Pseudovibrio sp. Tun.PSC04-5.I4: one gene and its partner. The protein of the gene in region 1 interacts with the protein of each later gene in a pairwise test. Links are inferred from orthologs where the notes say so. Each region holds a gene or a part of one and is shown on either strand. Other genes may lie near its edges.

Region 1 (8,021 bases):
AACACCCCTCAAAGGATCAGTTCTTGTGGTGGACGACAACAAAGCCAACCGACACCTGCTGGAAGCTGTTTTCTCGTCTTTTGGTCTGGATGTGAAAGAAGCGGCCAATGGCATGGAAGCTCTACGGATTCAGAAAGAAACCCCGGCAGATCTGATTTTTCTGGATCTCAACATGCCGGAGATGAATGGATCTGAAACCCTCAAGCAAATGATGCAGAATGGCGACAAGAAACCCAAAGCCTATTTCGCAATCACCGCAAGCGTACCGCCTGAACAACGCCCGCAGTTACTGCAGGATGGCTTCACCCAGATTTTGGAGAAACCCGTCAATCCGCCAGCGCTGTATAGCATCTTGGAAAGCGCTTTGAGACCCTAGCCAATCCGCAAAAACGAAGCGTCCAGCGCTTCATCAAGGCGATCATTGCCCCAATACAACTCACCTTTTTCGGTGATCATACTCGGCGCTCCAAACACACCCATAGCTTCAGCTTCTGCAACAGCGGCCCGCAAGCCAATCTTCACTTCCGTCGATTCAGTTTGGCGCATAATGTGGTCCACATCCAGATCCAGCTCTCGAAGCAGCGCAATCATAAGCTCCTGCTTGGAGATATCCTCATCCAACGCAAAAGCCATGTGAAACACTGCACGCGAGAAGGCCCCGATCCACGGCTCTTTACGTCCCGCGAACGCAATGCGCGAAGCAAGAAGGCTGTTCTGCGGAAAGATACTTGGCTTTTCCCAAGGCAACCCGAGGTTTGCAGCGGATCGCGCAACGTCTCGCCACATGTAGGCCCCTTTTTTGCGGTTCTCTACAAAGGGAGAGCTCTCCAACCCCTGACGCTTAAAAATTGGCCCGAGCAAAAACGGACGCCAATCAACATCAACGCCCCTGTCTTTCGCCAGCTGCTCAATGCGGGCGGCGGTCAGATAGGAATATGGACTGGCAAATTCATAGTAAAACGCAAGCCGGGGCATTTTATCTCTTTCTGATCCAATCAGCCGCAAAAAAACCGGGCATTTCAAAACTCAATAACTCACAGCTTGCATAAGCCTATGCAAATCACCAATTTAATTATCGGTACATACTGCTGGGTACTAATAGGAACTCAATACACCACATTGGCGCAACCGGTAAAACCGAGTATACCGCCAAAAGCGAACGCATGAGAACGCGGCAGACTCCAGCAGCCCTCACAAAGAATTCAGGAATTACCGTGGTCCAAACCCGCTCGAAATCATCATTCATCAAAACAATTTCAGAGTTCTGCGCCAATCGCCCGTTTTCTGCAACGCTGATATTTATCCTCACCGTTACATTCGTGTTCCTGACAGTTCCAGCGTTAGACATCTGGATCACGCGCCTGTTCTACGCGGGGGATCATGTCTTTCCAGCCGCACGCAGTCCGTTATGGAATAAAGTCCGATATCTGGGCGTTCATCTCATTCAATGGGCCGCGGGTCTGGCTCTGTTCGTGATGCTGTTCAAGCTGGCATTCCCAAAACTCAAAGCCCTCATGGATCTGCGCGCACCTATCTTTATGCTCTCAACGCTGATCATCGGGCCGGGTATCGTCACCAACGCGATCCTAAAAAACAACTGGGGTCGCCCTCGCCCGCGCAGCACGGAGATATTCGGTGGGGACCTGCCATTTGTCGGCGTCTGGGAACCAACAAACTATTGCGATACCAACTGCTCATTTGTTTCTGGAGAAGGGTCTGCCGCATTCTGGCTGTTTACACTGGTGTTTATCGTACCAAAAAACTGGCGCATTCCAGTCGCCTCAGTCATTGCCGTGCTCTGTACTATTTTTTCAACCAACCGTGTCGCTTTTGGGGGGCACTTCACCTCAGATACCCTGCTCTCCTGGGGCATCACCATGCTCGTTATCCTAAGCGTGCATTGGTACCTGTACAAACGCACGCCAGTTTGGGCACAGCCAGATAATTTGGATACATCCTTCACCAAGGCTGGAATCTGGCTGCATTCAAAAATTGGCAGCACCGCATGTCTGGCTGCAAAAAGCACCAAGAGCTTCCTGCGTAAATTCCACTAGTGACACAAACAAAAAAGCTCCGCACATCATTGCGGAGCTTCCCATTATAAGCAGATATGGAGACACCTAGATCTCGGTAGGCTCCATTTCCTCACGAATTTCCTGAAGCAGATTATAAGTTCCATCGCGAACCAAATCATAAACCTCATCAAATCCTTCATTCCCACCGTAATACGGATCAGGCACATCCTTCTGCACATCCTCAAGCAACAAACGCACTGTTGCCGTGTGCAGATAAGGCGCTTTGGCCTGAATACTAGAAAAATTCGTCGCATCCATCGCGATGATGTAATGGAACTTCTCAAAATCATCCTCACCCAGCTGCCGCGCTTCCTGATGAGAAATGTCGATACCGTGCTTCTTCGCTGTCTGAATACTGCGAATATCCGGGTTTTTGCCGCGATGCCAGTTTGCGGTGCCAGCTGAGTCCACATAGATCTGCTCTTCTAGACCAGCCTGCTTCACCTGATGACGAAATGCGCCTTCCGCCAAAGGCGACCGACAGATATTGCCAAGACAAACAAACAGAACGCGACGCTGCAACAAAACCACTGCTTTCTCCCCAATTGTTCGATCATTACCTACCCCAAGCAAAATAATTGCTCCAGATTTTCTTCCAGTTCCACTCAAATTTCCATGGGTTTTATGAGCTAAGGAAATACAATAGGAAAAACCTAGAAGATCTGACACCTCTCCCGCAATTAAACGAAGGGTGACCCCATGCCAGAACCACTCGGCCCAACTGCAAAAGATCAATACCTTGTAGAATTACCGCATTGGACCTTGTCCGAAGATGGCAAGACGCTCCAACGCACCTTCACATTCAGATCTTTTGCGAGAGCATTCGGTTTCATGACCAGTGCGGCCATACAGGCAGATAAGTTGGATCACCATCCTACCTGGACCAACACCTACAACAAGGTGGAGGTGTTACTAACCACCCACGATGTAGGCGATGTGACAGAGATGGATTTTAAGCTAGCGCGGAAGTTCGACAGGCTCTACGAGACATAAATCCCGCCAGCTGCACAAATCAGGTAAATCAGCTCAGCATTCAATCTTGAACTGACGCACGTCACCCACCATCTTAACGTCGATCAACACATGCCCGTCTTCTTGGCACATATGTGGAATATCGATCGCAGACATAGGATCAGTCGCCTCTACGAGCAACTGGTCTCCCTTTTCCATGCGTTTCAGATGCTTGCGCGTCTTCATCACTGGTAAAGGGCAATTGAGACCTCTCAGGTCAAGAAAAATAGTGTCTTCGGCCAAGTGTTTCACCCAAAGCAGAATATGTGGCAGAGTGTTTTGATGCTGAGCTACCGAATTTTGACACAACAGTAAAGCTATTATTGGGGGATAGGACATTGGCGCTTATGGAACTGGACAAAACAGTCAACACAAACAGAGCTCTGGAAATTCTGGAATTTTGGTGGAATGCTGGCGGCGCCAAATGGTTCAACGGCGGCGCAGAGTTCGACAACGAAATCCGCGAAAAGTTTGAAGATGACGTTGAAGCTGCGGGCCGGGGCCAGTACGATAAATGGACGGCAACCCCACACGGTGCGCTGGCATTGTTGTTGCTGCTGGACCAGTTCCCACGCAACATCTTTCGCGGCTCAGCCAAGGCTTTTGCATTTGGTGACAAGGCCGTCGAAGTGGCACAGGAAGCGCTCAACAACAAATTCTATGCTGCCTACCCAGGCGGTTATCGCTCGTTCTTCTTCCTGCCCTTTGAGCATTCAGAGGAAATGGATATGCAGGACCTCAGCGTTGACCTTTTCAAAAAACATTGTGATCAGGACACCTACCATTACGCCTTGATCCACATGGATGTGATCCGCCGCTTTGGCCGCTTCCCTCATCGCAACAAGACATTGAGCCGCGAGACAACTCAGGCAGAACAAGACTTCCTCGACGCAGGCGGCTTCAGCGCCTAAAAATTAGCCATACATTATTTTGAACACATTTTAGGCAGCTCTCATTACAGGAGCTGCCTATTTTATTATCAGCCCATAACCTTCGAAAATTAGCCAACTTCACTAAGTTTTTGAAATTCTAGATTCAATCAACCAACAGAAATCATTATACTATTTCAACTTTGACTTGATTAAAAATTACGTAAAAATCAGTAGTCCCGAAAACTGGCACGCTCCTTGAATATGAGGGGTAAGCGTGCCGGCCGGGCATTCTACAAGACAACCTGAAAATCAGGGCGCTTTCCCGGTCCCAAAGAGGCTTCAGACCCTCTTTACGGCGCAGTCGATGACAAAGGGGAACGGAATCTGACATGAAAATTGTAATTGCAATTATTAAGCCCTTTAAGCTGGACGAAGTGCGCGACGCACTCACCAGCGTTGGCATTCAAGGCCTCACAGTTACAGAGGTCAAAGGCTACGGACGCCAAAAGGGTCACACAGAAATTTATCGTGGCACAGAATACGCCGTCACCTTCCTCCCCAAACTAAAGGTGGAAGTCGCAGTGACTTCCGACATGGCGGACAAAGTCGTCGAGATCATCAGCTCCGCTGCAAAGACCGGCCAGATCGGTGACGGCAAAATCTTCGTTTACTCCATTGAACAGGTCGTCCGCATTCGCACCGGCGAATCTGACGCAGACGCAATTTAATTATCTTATGGGGATAGAGAACATGAAACGCTCCACCACCCTTGTTGGCGCAACCGCACTTCTGGCGCTGTCAGCACTCCCGGCTATGGCAGAAGAAAAGTACGCACTTGCAGCAGACACCGCCTACATCTTCAACACCCTGCTCTTCCTCATCGGCGGCTTTATGGTCATGTGGATGGCAGCCGGCTTCACCATGCTGGAAGCAGGCCTCGTCCGCACCAAAAACGTTTCCATGCAATGTCTGAAAAACATCTCGTTGTATTCCATCTCAGGCCTGATGTTCTGGGTTGCGGGCTACAACCTCATGTACACAGGTGTTGATGGTGGCTTCATAGGCTCATTGGGCACTTACTCATTTGATCAGGTGGGCGGAGATTCCCTGAATACCGGCTACTCAACAGCCTCAGACTGGTTCTTTCAGATGGTATTTGCTGCAACAACAGCCTCCATCGTTTCCGGCACAATGGCAGAGCGCGTTAGATTGTGGCCCTTCCTCCTCTTCACAGTGGCCCTCACTGGTCTGATTTATCCAACCATCGGCTCCTGGGAATGGGGCGCAGGCTGGTTGGACCAACTGGGCTTCTCTGACTTTGCAGGCTCAACAATTGTTCACTCTGTAGGGGGCTGGGCTGCTCTTTCCGGCGCGAATATCCTTGGCGCACGGAAAGGCAAATATGGTCGTAATGGTCAGGTCAACGTTATGCCGGGCTCGTCCATGCCATTGGCGGCACTGGGCACTTACATCTTGTGGCTCGGCTGGTTCGGCTTCAACGGCGCATCGCAGCTCGCAATGGGTACGATCAGCGATATCACAGACGTCTCCCGCATTTTCGCCAATACAAATATGTCAGCAGTCGCAGGTGTTTTAACCGCAATCGTCCTCACTCAGCTGCTCTACAAAAAAGTTGATTTGACCATGGCCCTCAACGGCGCACTGGCCGGTCTGGTCTCCATCACGGCTGAGCCACTGGCCCCGACTGTGCCACAAGCCTTGCTCATTGGTTCTGTTGGCGGCGCAATTGTCGTGTTTGCCGTGCCACTCATCGACAAAATGAAAATCGATGATGTTGTTGGTGCAATCCCGGTTCACCTCCTCGCAGGCATCTGGGGAACTTTCATGGTTCCATTCACCAACTCAGATGCATCCTACAGCATCCAGCTCCTCGGCATTGTTTCCATCGGCGCCTTCGTCTTTGTAGCCTCAAGCGCAATTTGGCTGCTTATGAAAATGACGATTGGCATTCGCGCCAGCGAAGAACAAGAAGCCCTCGGCCTTGATAAAGCAGAAGTAGGTGTCGAAGCATATCCAGAATTCGGAGCTGGTTCGCAGCGTCTCTAGTTTTTAGATCAACAAAAAACACTCATAAGACACGAAGGCCCGGCATTCCTTGCTGGGCCTTTTTGCACTTCACCGCGATTTTTCAGAATGCCAAATTCCCACAACACGCTCTAAAAAATGGAGAACAGGTTTGTGAGGATTTATCGATGCTTTCATATTTCGAACAAAAAATTAGAAGTAGGAAAAACAAATTTCTTAGTTCAATCTGGCCAACGCCTTTTCTGTTTCAAAAAAAGCCCCTAAAGAAATCCGGCATAACGCCAAATATTTTGCAGCCTCAGGATTACCGGGATTTAGTTCTCAAAACCATGGCTTTCCCGGATAATGAAGCCCGCGCGATTGTCTGCGATAAACTGGCACTCCGAGGATATGTAGAAGAAAAATTGGGCGACGGATATTTGCCAGATCTCATTGATGTTTGTGAGCATTTTGAGGAGCTTAAACTCCACGAGTATCCAGTGCCGTTTGTGCTGAAACCAAATCACGCAAGCGGTTGCCTGCATCTTGTTTTCTCGGCAGAAGACCTTGCCGAAATTGATGAGGAGACAGAGTGCTGGATGGAATATCGGCATAATGAAGCAGTAGAGTGGGTCTATCGTAATATCGAGCCAAGATACTTTGTTGAAGAAATGCTTTGCGACAACAACAATCACCCTCTTCCAGATTACAAGATCACATGCTTCTTCGGCGAACCAGTTATGATCTGGAAAGATACTGATCGCTTTGGAACTCACTACCAGGATATATTTACACCGGAGTGGGAACCGATCAAAGCGCAACTGCTTTATCCCGGTAGCCCAGACATAAAACCTGACAAACCTAAAACCCTTGATCGAATGCTAGAGATTGCTCGCATACTTTCCAAAGGTTTCAGTTTTATTCGGGTCGATCTGTATTCAGATAATGAGAAAATATACGTGGGAGAACTCACCAGCTTCACTGAGGCAGGTAACTTTGTTTATAGCCCCAGAGATTTCGACCAGCATCTTTACCAGCTCTATCTGGAACATCGTGACAGATGGATCAGTAAACAACGGAAACACTATAAAATCAAAGCAATGCAAAAGCTTAAGAAAGCTGATACCCCGTCTTACTAGTCGGTTCAAATGCGCCCACCACATTTGAAAGACGGACTTCACCATTCATAGGTGGTAGTTTCAGGAATGCAAAACACGTCCATATCAAATCAAGACTCGCTCTTCATTCTGCATCCAAACAAAGGGGCGCAAGCGCCCAGGGTCTGGAGCTGGACAATGAAGACTGACGTCGGAGCAGCAGTAAAAGAAGCAAGCCAGAAGTGGCAGTCCGCATTTAATGCGGGTGATGCTGAGGGTTGCGCAAACTGCTATGAGGCCAACGCTATTATGGAGGCTAAGCCATTTGGAACCTACCAAGGCCGCGCTGAAATTCTGGAATTCTGGAAGATGCTCATTCGGGAAGGCTTTGCAGAGATTGAGTACATCAATCCCAAAATCGTTGCGGCAGGTGAAACCTCAGCCGTTTTGTCTTCCGAATGGAAAATGAACAAAGCCAGCGGAACAATCACGAAGGAGCTTTGGGTCATGCAACCCGACGGCACAGCTCTTCTTCGGGAAGATTACTTCAGCGCCGCATCCTAACCTATCTTGGCAATGCACTCTGGCTCAAACCTATAAAAGCAGAAGGCCCGGCAAGCTGCCGGACTTCATCATAGATATAGCCCTATTCAACTCATGACAGCAAACTCGATATAGAATGAGTTAAGGACCCTTCTGCTTCAAAAGGCAGGCTCCCAGAAGGTTCAATGACGACCATCTGTCAGGCCTTTCACAAACGCTTTTTGACAAAAGATCACGAGTAAAATTGGCGGCAACATCGCCAATACTGCAAGCGCTAAGCCTTGCGGACCAGTTCGCCCGATCAAACTAAGCCCCTGCACCAGCGTCATTCGAGATTCCTCACTCGATACCATAATCGGCCATAGATACTGGTTCCATCCTTGCACAAACATAAGCAG
Region 2 (6,642 bases), 1.5 Mb from region 1 along the record:
TTTAAAAGCATGCTACTCGCATTCTTAAAGCCATACAGGCCTGCTAACTCGATTGTTTCCAGAAGGAGCAATCACACAACTGACCGCAGAGAAATAACACTCTCCATCATCTTGAATGATTTATAGCAAGACCAAACCCTAGGCGAATGGATCCTCAGTACGGTCTTTTTGCCAGCAATACTCGCAGTAGGTCGCCACTCCCTCCGCGGTATCAACCCCATGCATGATCGAGATTGCTCCAAGAGCCATATCCATGCCCGCTGAAACACCGGAGGAGGTAATGAAAGCGCCATCTTCCACCCAGCGCGCCTTTCGTTGCCAATGAACATTCGGCCCCATGCTCTCTACCCATGAAAAAGCCGCTTTATTTGTAGTGGCCCGGCGACCATCAAGGACACCAGCTTTAGCTAAAAGCGCACTGCCAGTACAAACACTGAGCGTATACTCAGCATTGGCTGAAGCTTCTGCGATCCAACCCAGCAGACGGCTATTCTTGACTTCCCGGCGAGTGCCTGCCCCTCCCGGAACAAACAGCACATCATAACGCGCAGTATCTAGCGTCGATTTATCCGCATGGACCAACAGGCCTTGGTGACTGGAGACTAATCCAACTGTCTCAGCCACAAGGTTCAGCTCAAACTTGGTTCCAAGCACCCCAAACATTTCCATAGGGCCAAAGAGATCAAGCAACTCAAACCCAGGAAAGATTAAGGCCCCAATTCTGCGCATGTTAGGCACTCCCTCAAAAGCAAAGCGAAACGCAAGATGTGAGTGTAAGGCACCTTGCGTAATAGGAACAATTAGAAAACTCCTAACCATGATGATTATGGAATATTTTATGATTATTTATAAGATGAAATTGCACCTGATATTTGTAGCTTTCAACCCTGAAACGCAAAATGGCGCCATCTAAGGCGCCATTTCAATACTCAACAATCCAGAGAAACCATTATCTGGAGCTGCGGATCACCTGCACATCCAGATCGCGGATTTTCTTGCGCAGTGTGTTTCGGTTCACTCCAAGCAGTTCAGCAGCTTTGATCTGATTGCCTCTGGTCGCGGCCAGAACCGCACTGATCAGCGGGTATTCCACCTCACGCAAGATACGGTGATAGAGCCCCGGAGGTGGCAACTCCTCCCCGAACTCACCAAAGTAATCACCAAGGAACCGCTCCACAGAACCACTCAGGTCATGAGCCGCTGGAACATCATCTTCACTAACGACAAGCGAAGGCTGAGACAACTCAAGATCAATAAGGCTTGCCGTAATATCATCCTGTGGGTAAAGCGCTGCCAGCCTACGTACGAGGTTTTCCAGTTCACGCACGTTGCCCGGCCAGCGATAACGGCGCAGCTTATCCAGCGCAGCCACTTCCATTTGCTTGGACGGCAGCCCCTCACTCTCCGCGATGGAGAAGAAGTGACGCACCAGATCTGGAATATCCTCGGTCCGTTCCCGCAAAGGTGGGAGGCGGATCGGCACCACGTTCAAACGGAAATACAAATCCTCACGGAACAGCCCCTGATTGATGAGCTGGCGCAGGTCTTTGTTCGTTGCCGCTACAATACGCACATCCGTCTGGATCGGCGTACGCCCGCCAACGCTGGTGTACTCTCCCTGCTGAAGCACGCGCAGCAACCGTGTTTGCGCTTCCATCGGCATATCGCCAATTTCATCCAGCAGCAACGTCCCGCCATCCGCCTGCTCGAACCGACCAGATGACCGCGCCTGAGCACCGGTGAACGAGCCTTTCTCATGCCCGAACAGCTCAGATTCAATCAAGTCTTTGGGAATAGCAGCCATGTTCACAGCAACAAACGGGCCGTTGCGACGCTTCCCGTAATCATGCAGCGCACGGGCGACCAGCTCTTTACCCGTCCCGCTCTCACCGTTGATCATGACGGTCAGATCCGTCTGCATCAAACGGGCAAGTATGCGGTAGATGTCTTGCATCGCCGGAGAGCGACCAATCAGCGGAATATTATCATTCCCCTCACTGGCCATATCAAACTTACGCCCCTTAGGTTCAGCCAGTGCACGGCCAACAATGCTGATCAGCTCTTTCAGGTCAAACGGCTTGGGCAGATATTCATAGGCACCTTGCTCAGAGGCTTTTATCGCCGTCATGAACGTGTTTTGCGCACTCATGATGATGACGGGCAATTCCGGGCGCAGCTTGCGAATGCGCGGCAACACATCAAATGCGTTCTCATCGGGCATCACAACGTCAGAGATCACCAGATCCCCTTCCCCATTACTCACCCAGCGCCACAGCGTGGTGGCGTTAGAAGTGAGGCGTACGGTGTAGCCAGCACGAGACAAAGCTTGATTGAGAACGGTACGGATCGCAGAATCGTCGTCAGCAACTAAAATAGTTCCACTCGGCATACACTTAGTCCTCAATTCCAAAATTAATATCAGGCCCCGTAAAGGCAGGCATTAATATGCGGAACGTGGTGCCGCGATTGCCGCTCTCACATTCCACCACGCCGCCATGGTCTCCCACGATTTTGGCAACCAGTGCCAGTCCAAGACCTGTTCCGTTCGTTTTTGTCGTGATGAAGGGATCAAAAAGGTGTTGTCGTAAATCTTCCGGCACACCATGCCCGTTATCGCGCACACAAAACTCAAGCGGCAGACTTACCCGCTTCTGAGCGCCGGGCACAGAGAGGCGAACGCCGGGCCGGAACGCTGTAGACACAACGATTTCCGGTTCATGTACGCCAGTCAAAGCCTCACAAGCGTTTTTGATGAGATTGATGAACACCTGCACCAACTGATCCCGGTTGGCAAAAACAGGTGGCAAAGAGGGGTCATAATCTTCAACAATCCGGATACCGGAGGCAAAGCCGTTCATCGCCCCCCGTTTCACATGATCCAGAACCACATGGATATTCACTGGGGCGCGATCGATTGGCCGCTCATCGGAAAACACTTCCATGCGATCAACCAACCTCACAATCCGGTCCGTCTCATCTGTAATAAGGCGGGTGAGCTGGCGATCCTCTTCACTGGCTGATTGCTCAAGCAGCTGTGCTGCACCGCGAATACCGGAGAGCGGATTTTTAATCTCGTGCGCCAGCATGGCAGCAAGGCCAGTGACGGTACGCGCCGCGCCGCGGCTGGTCAGCTGTTTGTCCAGTTTTTCCGCCATATTGCGCTCCTGAAACAGCAATACAACACCGCCTGGAGCCTCATTTAGGGGAGAGGCATGAATATCAACCAGCTTCTCCTGCCCGATGCGCGGAGAGCCAATATCCACCTTGTATTCGTTGACCGGACCGCCGCGCTCACGCACCTGCGCAATAAGCGAAAGCAGCGGGCTTCCAAACGGGACGAACCATGACACTTCACGGCGCTTCAGAACAGAAAGGCTGGCATGAAGAAAACCTTCCGCCGCGCTGTTCGCCCCAATAATCTTATCGTCATCACCAACAACAATGACAGGATGCGGCAGCGAGTCCAAAACCGATTGCCCCTGCACACCGTCAGCCAGAGCGTTACCGGCTTTCGTCAGAGTGTCTCCTCCCATCTCCAACATTAAGCAGCACTCCTCATTGGTATTTTTATAAACCAGTCATGCAAGGCACCCCTCACATGGTCCTTATCCAGACTGGTCATCAAACCTCTCATGAACCCTTGCGGCGCATCCGCCAGCGATCCATTGGCCTCCAGATACCAGCCTATGTGCTTGCGGAAGGATCTCACACCAATCTCAAAGCCATAATGCTCCACCATGGCGTCGTAGTGCCCAACAACCAGATCTGCCAGCTCCTCGCCATGCGGATCAGGCCGTTTTTCACCCGTCTCAAGGTAATGCGCAATATGCCCCGGCATCCATGGCCGCCCGTAAGATCCGCGCCCAACCATCACCAGATCAGCACCGGATTGGGCCAGCATCTCATCTGCATCCTCAAAGGTGCAACAATCCCCGTTGGCAACCAATGGCACATCAATCACATCACGCACTTGCCGGATGGCACGCCAATCGGCTTTGCCCTTGTAAAACTGAGAACGCGTGCGCCCATGCACGGTGATCATCTTGACCCCCGCATCAACGGCGCGCTTGGCAAGTTCCGGTGCGTTGATGGAACTCTCATCCCACCCAAGACGCATTTTCAAGGTGACGGGAACAGAAACGGCGTCCAGCGCCACTTCAACCAGTGTCATCGCATGGTCCAGGTTCTTCATCAAAGCAGATCCGGAATAGCCAGAGGTCACTTTTTTGGCAGGGCACCCCATGTTGATGTCAATAACATCCGCACCGGCCTGTTCCGCCATGGAAGCGCCTTTGCTCATCCAGCGTGTCTCTCTGCCCGCCAGCTGAACGATGTGAGTATCAATCCCCTCACCGTCCGCACGCATCAGCGCTTCAGGGTGGCTGGAACACAGAGATTCACTGGCAACCATTTCGCTCACCACCAGTCCAACACCGTATTGCAAGGCAACACGACGGAACGGAAGATCCGAAATTCCGGACATTGGAGCGAGGATGACTTTGTTTTTAAGGGGGATATTACCTATCGTAAGCATAACGCATATTTCTTAAAGACCAACAATTGCACAATTGATAAGCATCGTGTGAAGTTGCACATATTCTAACCAAACTAAAATTTTAGGCAAGGGAATATTCCAAGGATGCCATTGGGGTGTTGAGCTTCTCCGCCAAATCGCGCAAAACCATCTCTAAGAGTGAAGTATAGACGCAGGGCATTGAGGCACTTACCTTAAAGACGGACTGCGCAAACCAGGCGGTACAGTTTTGCAGTCAAAACCCAAAATTGCATGCATCATCGTTGCAGCGGGCCGCGGCTCCCGCATGTCAACGCAAACAGATAGCAGCCCAAAGCAATATCGCGACCTTGGCGGAAAAACAGTGCTGCTGAGAACACTGGAGGCAATTTTGACGCCCTCAGATATTGATCTGGTCCTCCCGGTCATCCATGCAGATGATGGCGACACCTACGCCGCAGCAACCAGATCCCTCACAAGCTCAAAAGTACTAGCTCCTGTCACAGGCGGCGCAACACGTCAGGCGTCCGTTGCCAGTGGCCTCAAAGCACTGCAACAGCACCAACCGGACTACGTCCTCATCCATGATGCCGCCCGGCCCTTCGTCAGCCCTTCCGTGATTGAAGAGGCCATCGCCGCGCTCAAAGCCGGTGCGCAGGCCGTCCTGCCAGCAGTTCAGGTGGCCGATACACTCAAGCGCGCAGGCGCCAATCATAAGGTTTTGGAAACCGTAGACCGCACAAACCTGTGGTCCGCTCAAACCCCGCAAGGCTTTCCCTATGCGCTTATCCTGGAAACTCACAAAGCCGCGATTGATCAGAACATCGACAACTTCACCGATGATACGGCCCTCATAGAATGGCAAGGCAAGGCAGTCACCCTCACCACAGGTGACCCACAGAACATCAAACTCACCACATTAGATGATATGAAAAACGCACAGGAACAAATCGCCATGAAAACGCTCGCAGACCTTGGCGACATTCGGGTTGGAACAGGCTTTGACGTTCACGCGTTTGAAGACGGTAACGCAGTCATCCTTGGCGGCATTTCCATTGCGCACACTCAAAAGCTTAAAGGCCATTCAGATGCAGATGTTGCTCTGCACGCGCTCACAGATGCCATCTTCGGCGCATTGGCAGATGGCGACATCGGCTCCCATTTCCCACCCTCTGATATGAAGTGGAAAGGCGCAGCCTCTGACCAATTTTTAAAATACGCAATAGACCGAGTTCACAAACGCGGTGGTATGGTCGCACACTTGGACTTAACGGTGATTTGCGAAGCGCCCAAGATCGGCCCACACAGAGACGACATGCGCAAGCAAATCGCTGAAATCTGCGACTTACCGCTGAGCAGAGTGGCCGTAAAAGCCACTACCTCTGAAAAGCTCGGTTTCACCGGTCGCAGTGAAGGTATCGCTGCACAAGCATGTGCCACCATTCGCCTCCCATTTGGTGATTGAACCTCGCACACAGACAAAGGAGAGAAAACATGACCGACATCCTCAGCCTTAAGGAAAGAGCACGTATTCTTATCTCTCTGTTTGCAGAGCGGGAAATCAAAATCGCGACGGCAGAAAGCTGCACGGGCGGCTTGCTCGCTGGCCTTTTGACAGAAGTTCCAGGTTCCTCAGCCGTGTTTGATCGTGGCTTTGTCACCTATTCCAATGAGGCCAAGCATGAGATGATAGGCGTCCCTATCGATCTGCTTATGAGCTACGGCGCTGTAAGCAGCGAAGTTGCCAAAGCCATGGCAAGCGGCGCTCATTTCTGTTCCAACGCGGATGTTGCCATTTCCATCACCGGCATTGCTGGGCCGGATGGCGGAACCAAGGACAAACCCGTAGGACTTGTCCACTTCGGGTTTTCTGCAGACGACAAGGAAACAGGTCATATCCAGTGCCTCTTTGAGAACACAGGACGCGACGGCATTCGGTATCAGGCTCTGGTACAAGCTCTCGAAATTCTGGAGAATTTTATAGAAAACAATTAATAAAAATTAACCTTCCCGGTTAAATTGCATAGCGCGCGGATAACACCTTAAGACTTTCAATGGGAACTTCGTTAGAATTTAACTCAACTTTCCATAGGAATACCGATGAGATTTCTAGCAAGCTTCCTTTTGAG

Evidence for each region.
Region 2: the proteins of BLS62_RS19775 (region 1) and BLS62_RS12375 interact in binary tests that used the Escherichia coli proteins (3 or more experiments, as listed by UniProt). The link is inferred for Pseudovibrio sp. Tun.PSC04-5.I4 from one-to-one orthologs.

The regions. Positions count from the first base shown.
Region 1 is NZ_FNLB01000006.1:3,122,331-3,130,351, reverse strand. What follows is about bases 3,315-6,016. They hold BLS62_RS19775 (P-II family nitrogen regulator), read left to right. Parts: upstream 3,315-4,347; coding sequence 4,348-4,686; downstream 4,687-6,016. Other genes in these bases: BLS62_RS19770 (ammonium transporter), read left to right, coding at 4,709-6,016; BLS62_RS19780 (DUF924 family protein), read left to right, coding at 3,434-3,997; BLS62_RS32265 (sulfurtransferase TusA family protein), read right to left, coding at 3,315-3,329. In the rest of the region: BLS62_RS19810 (ATP-binding response regulator), read left to right, coding at 1-376; BLS62_RS19805 (2-hydroxychromene-2-carboxylate isomerase), read right to left, coding at 373-975; BLS62_RS19800 (phosphatase PAP2 family protein), read left to right, coding at 1,164-2,054; BLS62_RS19795 (low molecular weight protein-tyrosine-phosphatase), read right to left, coding at 2,121-2,606; BLS62_RS19790 (4a-hydroxytetrahydrobiopterin dehydratase), read left to right, coding at 2,775-3,068; more of BLS62_RS32265, read right to left, coding at 3,102-3,314; more of BLS62_RS19770, read left to right, coding at 6,017-6,025; BLS62_RS19765 (ATP-grasp fold amidoligase family protein), read left to right, coding at 6,172-7,122; BLS62_RS19760 (YybH family protein), read left to right, coding at 7,279-7,644; BLS62_RS19755 (ABC transporter permease subunit), read right to left, coding at 7,806-8,021. UniProt on the Escherichia coli protein: Involved in the regulation of nitrogen metabolism. Regulates the activity of its targets by protein-protein interaction in response to the nitrogen status of the cell.
Region 2 is NZ_FNLB01000006.1:1,576,722-1,583,363, forward strand. What follows is about bases 1,464-4,314. They hold BLS62_RS12375 (two-component system sensor histidine kinase NtrB), read right to left. Parts: upstream 3,534-4,314; coding sequence 2,394-3,533; downstream 1,464-2,393. Other genes in these bases: ntrC (nitrogen regulation protein NR(I)), read right to left, coding at 1,464-2,389; dusB (tRNA dihydrouridine synthase DusB), read right to left, coding at 3,542-4,314. Also shown: BLS62_RS12365 (DJ-1/PfpI family protein), read right to left, coding at 139-729; more of ntrC, read right to left, coding at 950-1,463; more of dusB, read right to left, coding at 4,315-4,534; BLS62_RS12385 (bifunctional 2-C-methyl-D-erythritol 4-phosphate cytidylyltransferase/2-C-methyl-D-erythritol 2,4-cyclodiphosphate synthase), read left to right, coding at 4,764-5,978; BLS62_RS12390 (CinA family protein), read left to right, coding at 6,008-6,508; BLS62_RS12395 (hypothetical protein), read left to right, coding at 6,614-6,642.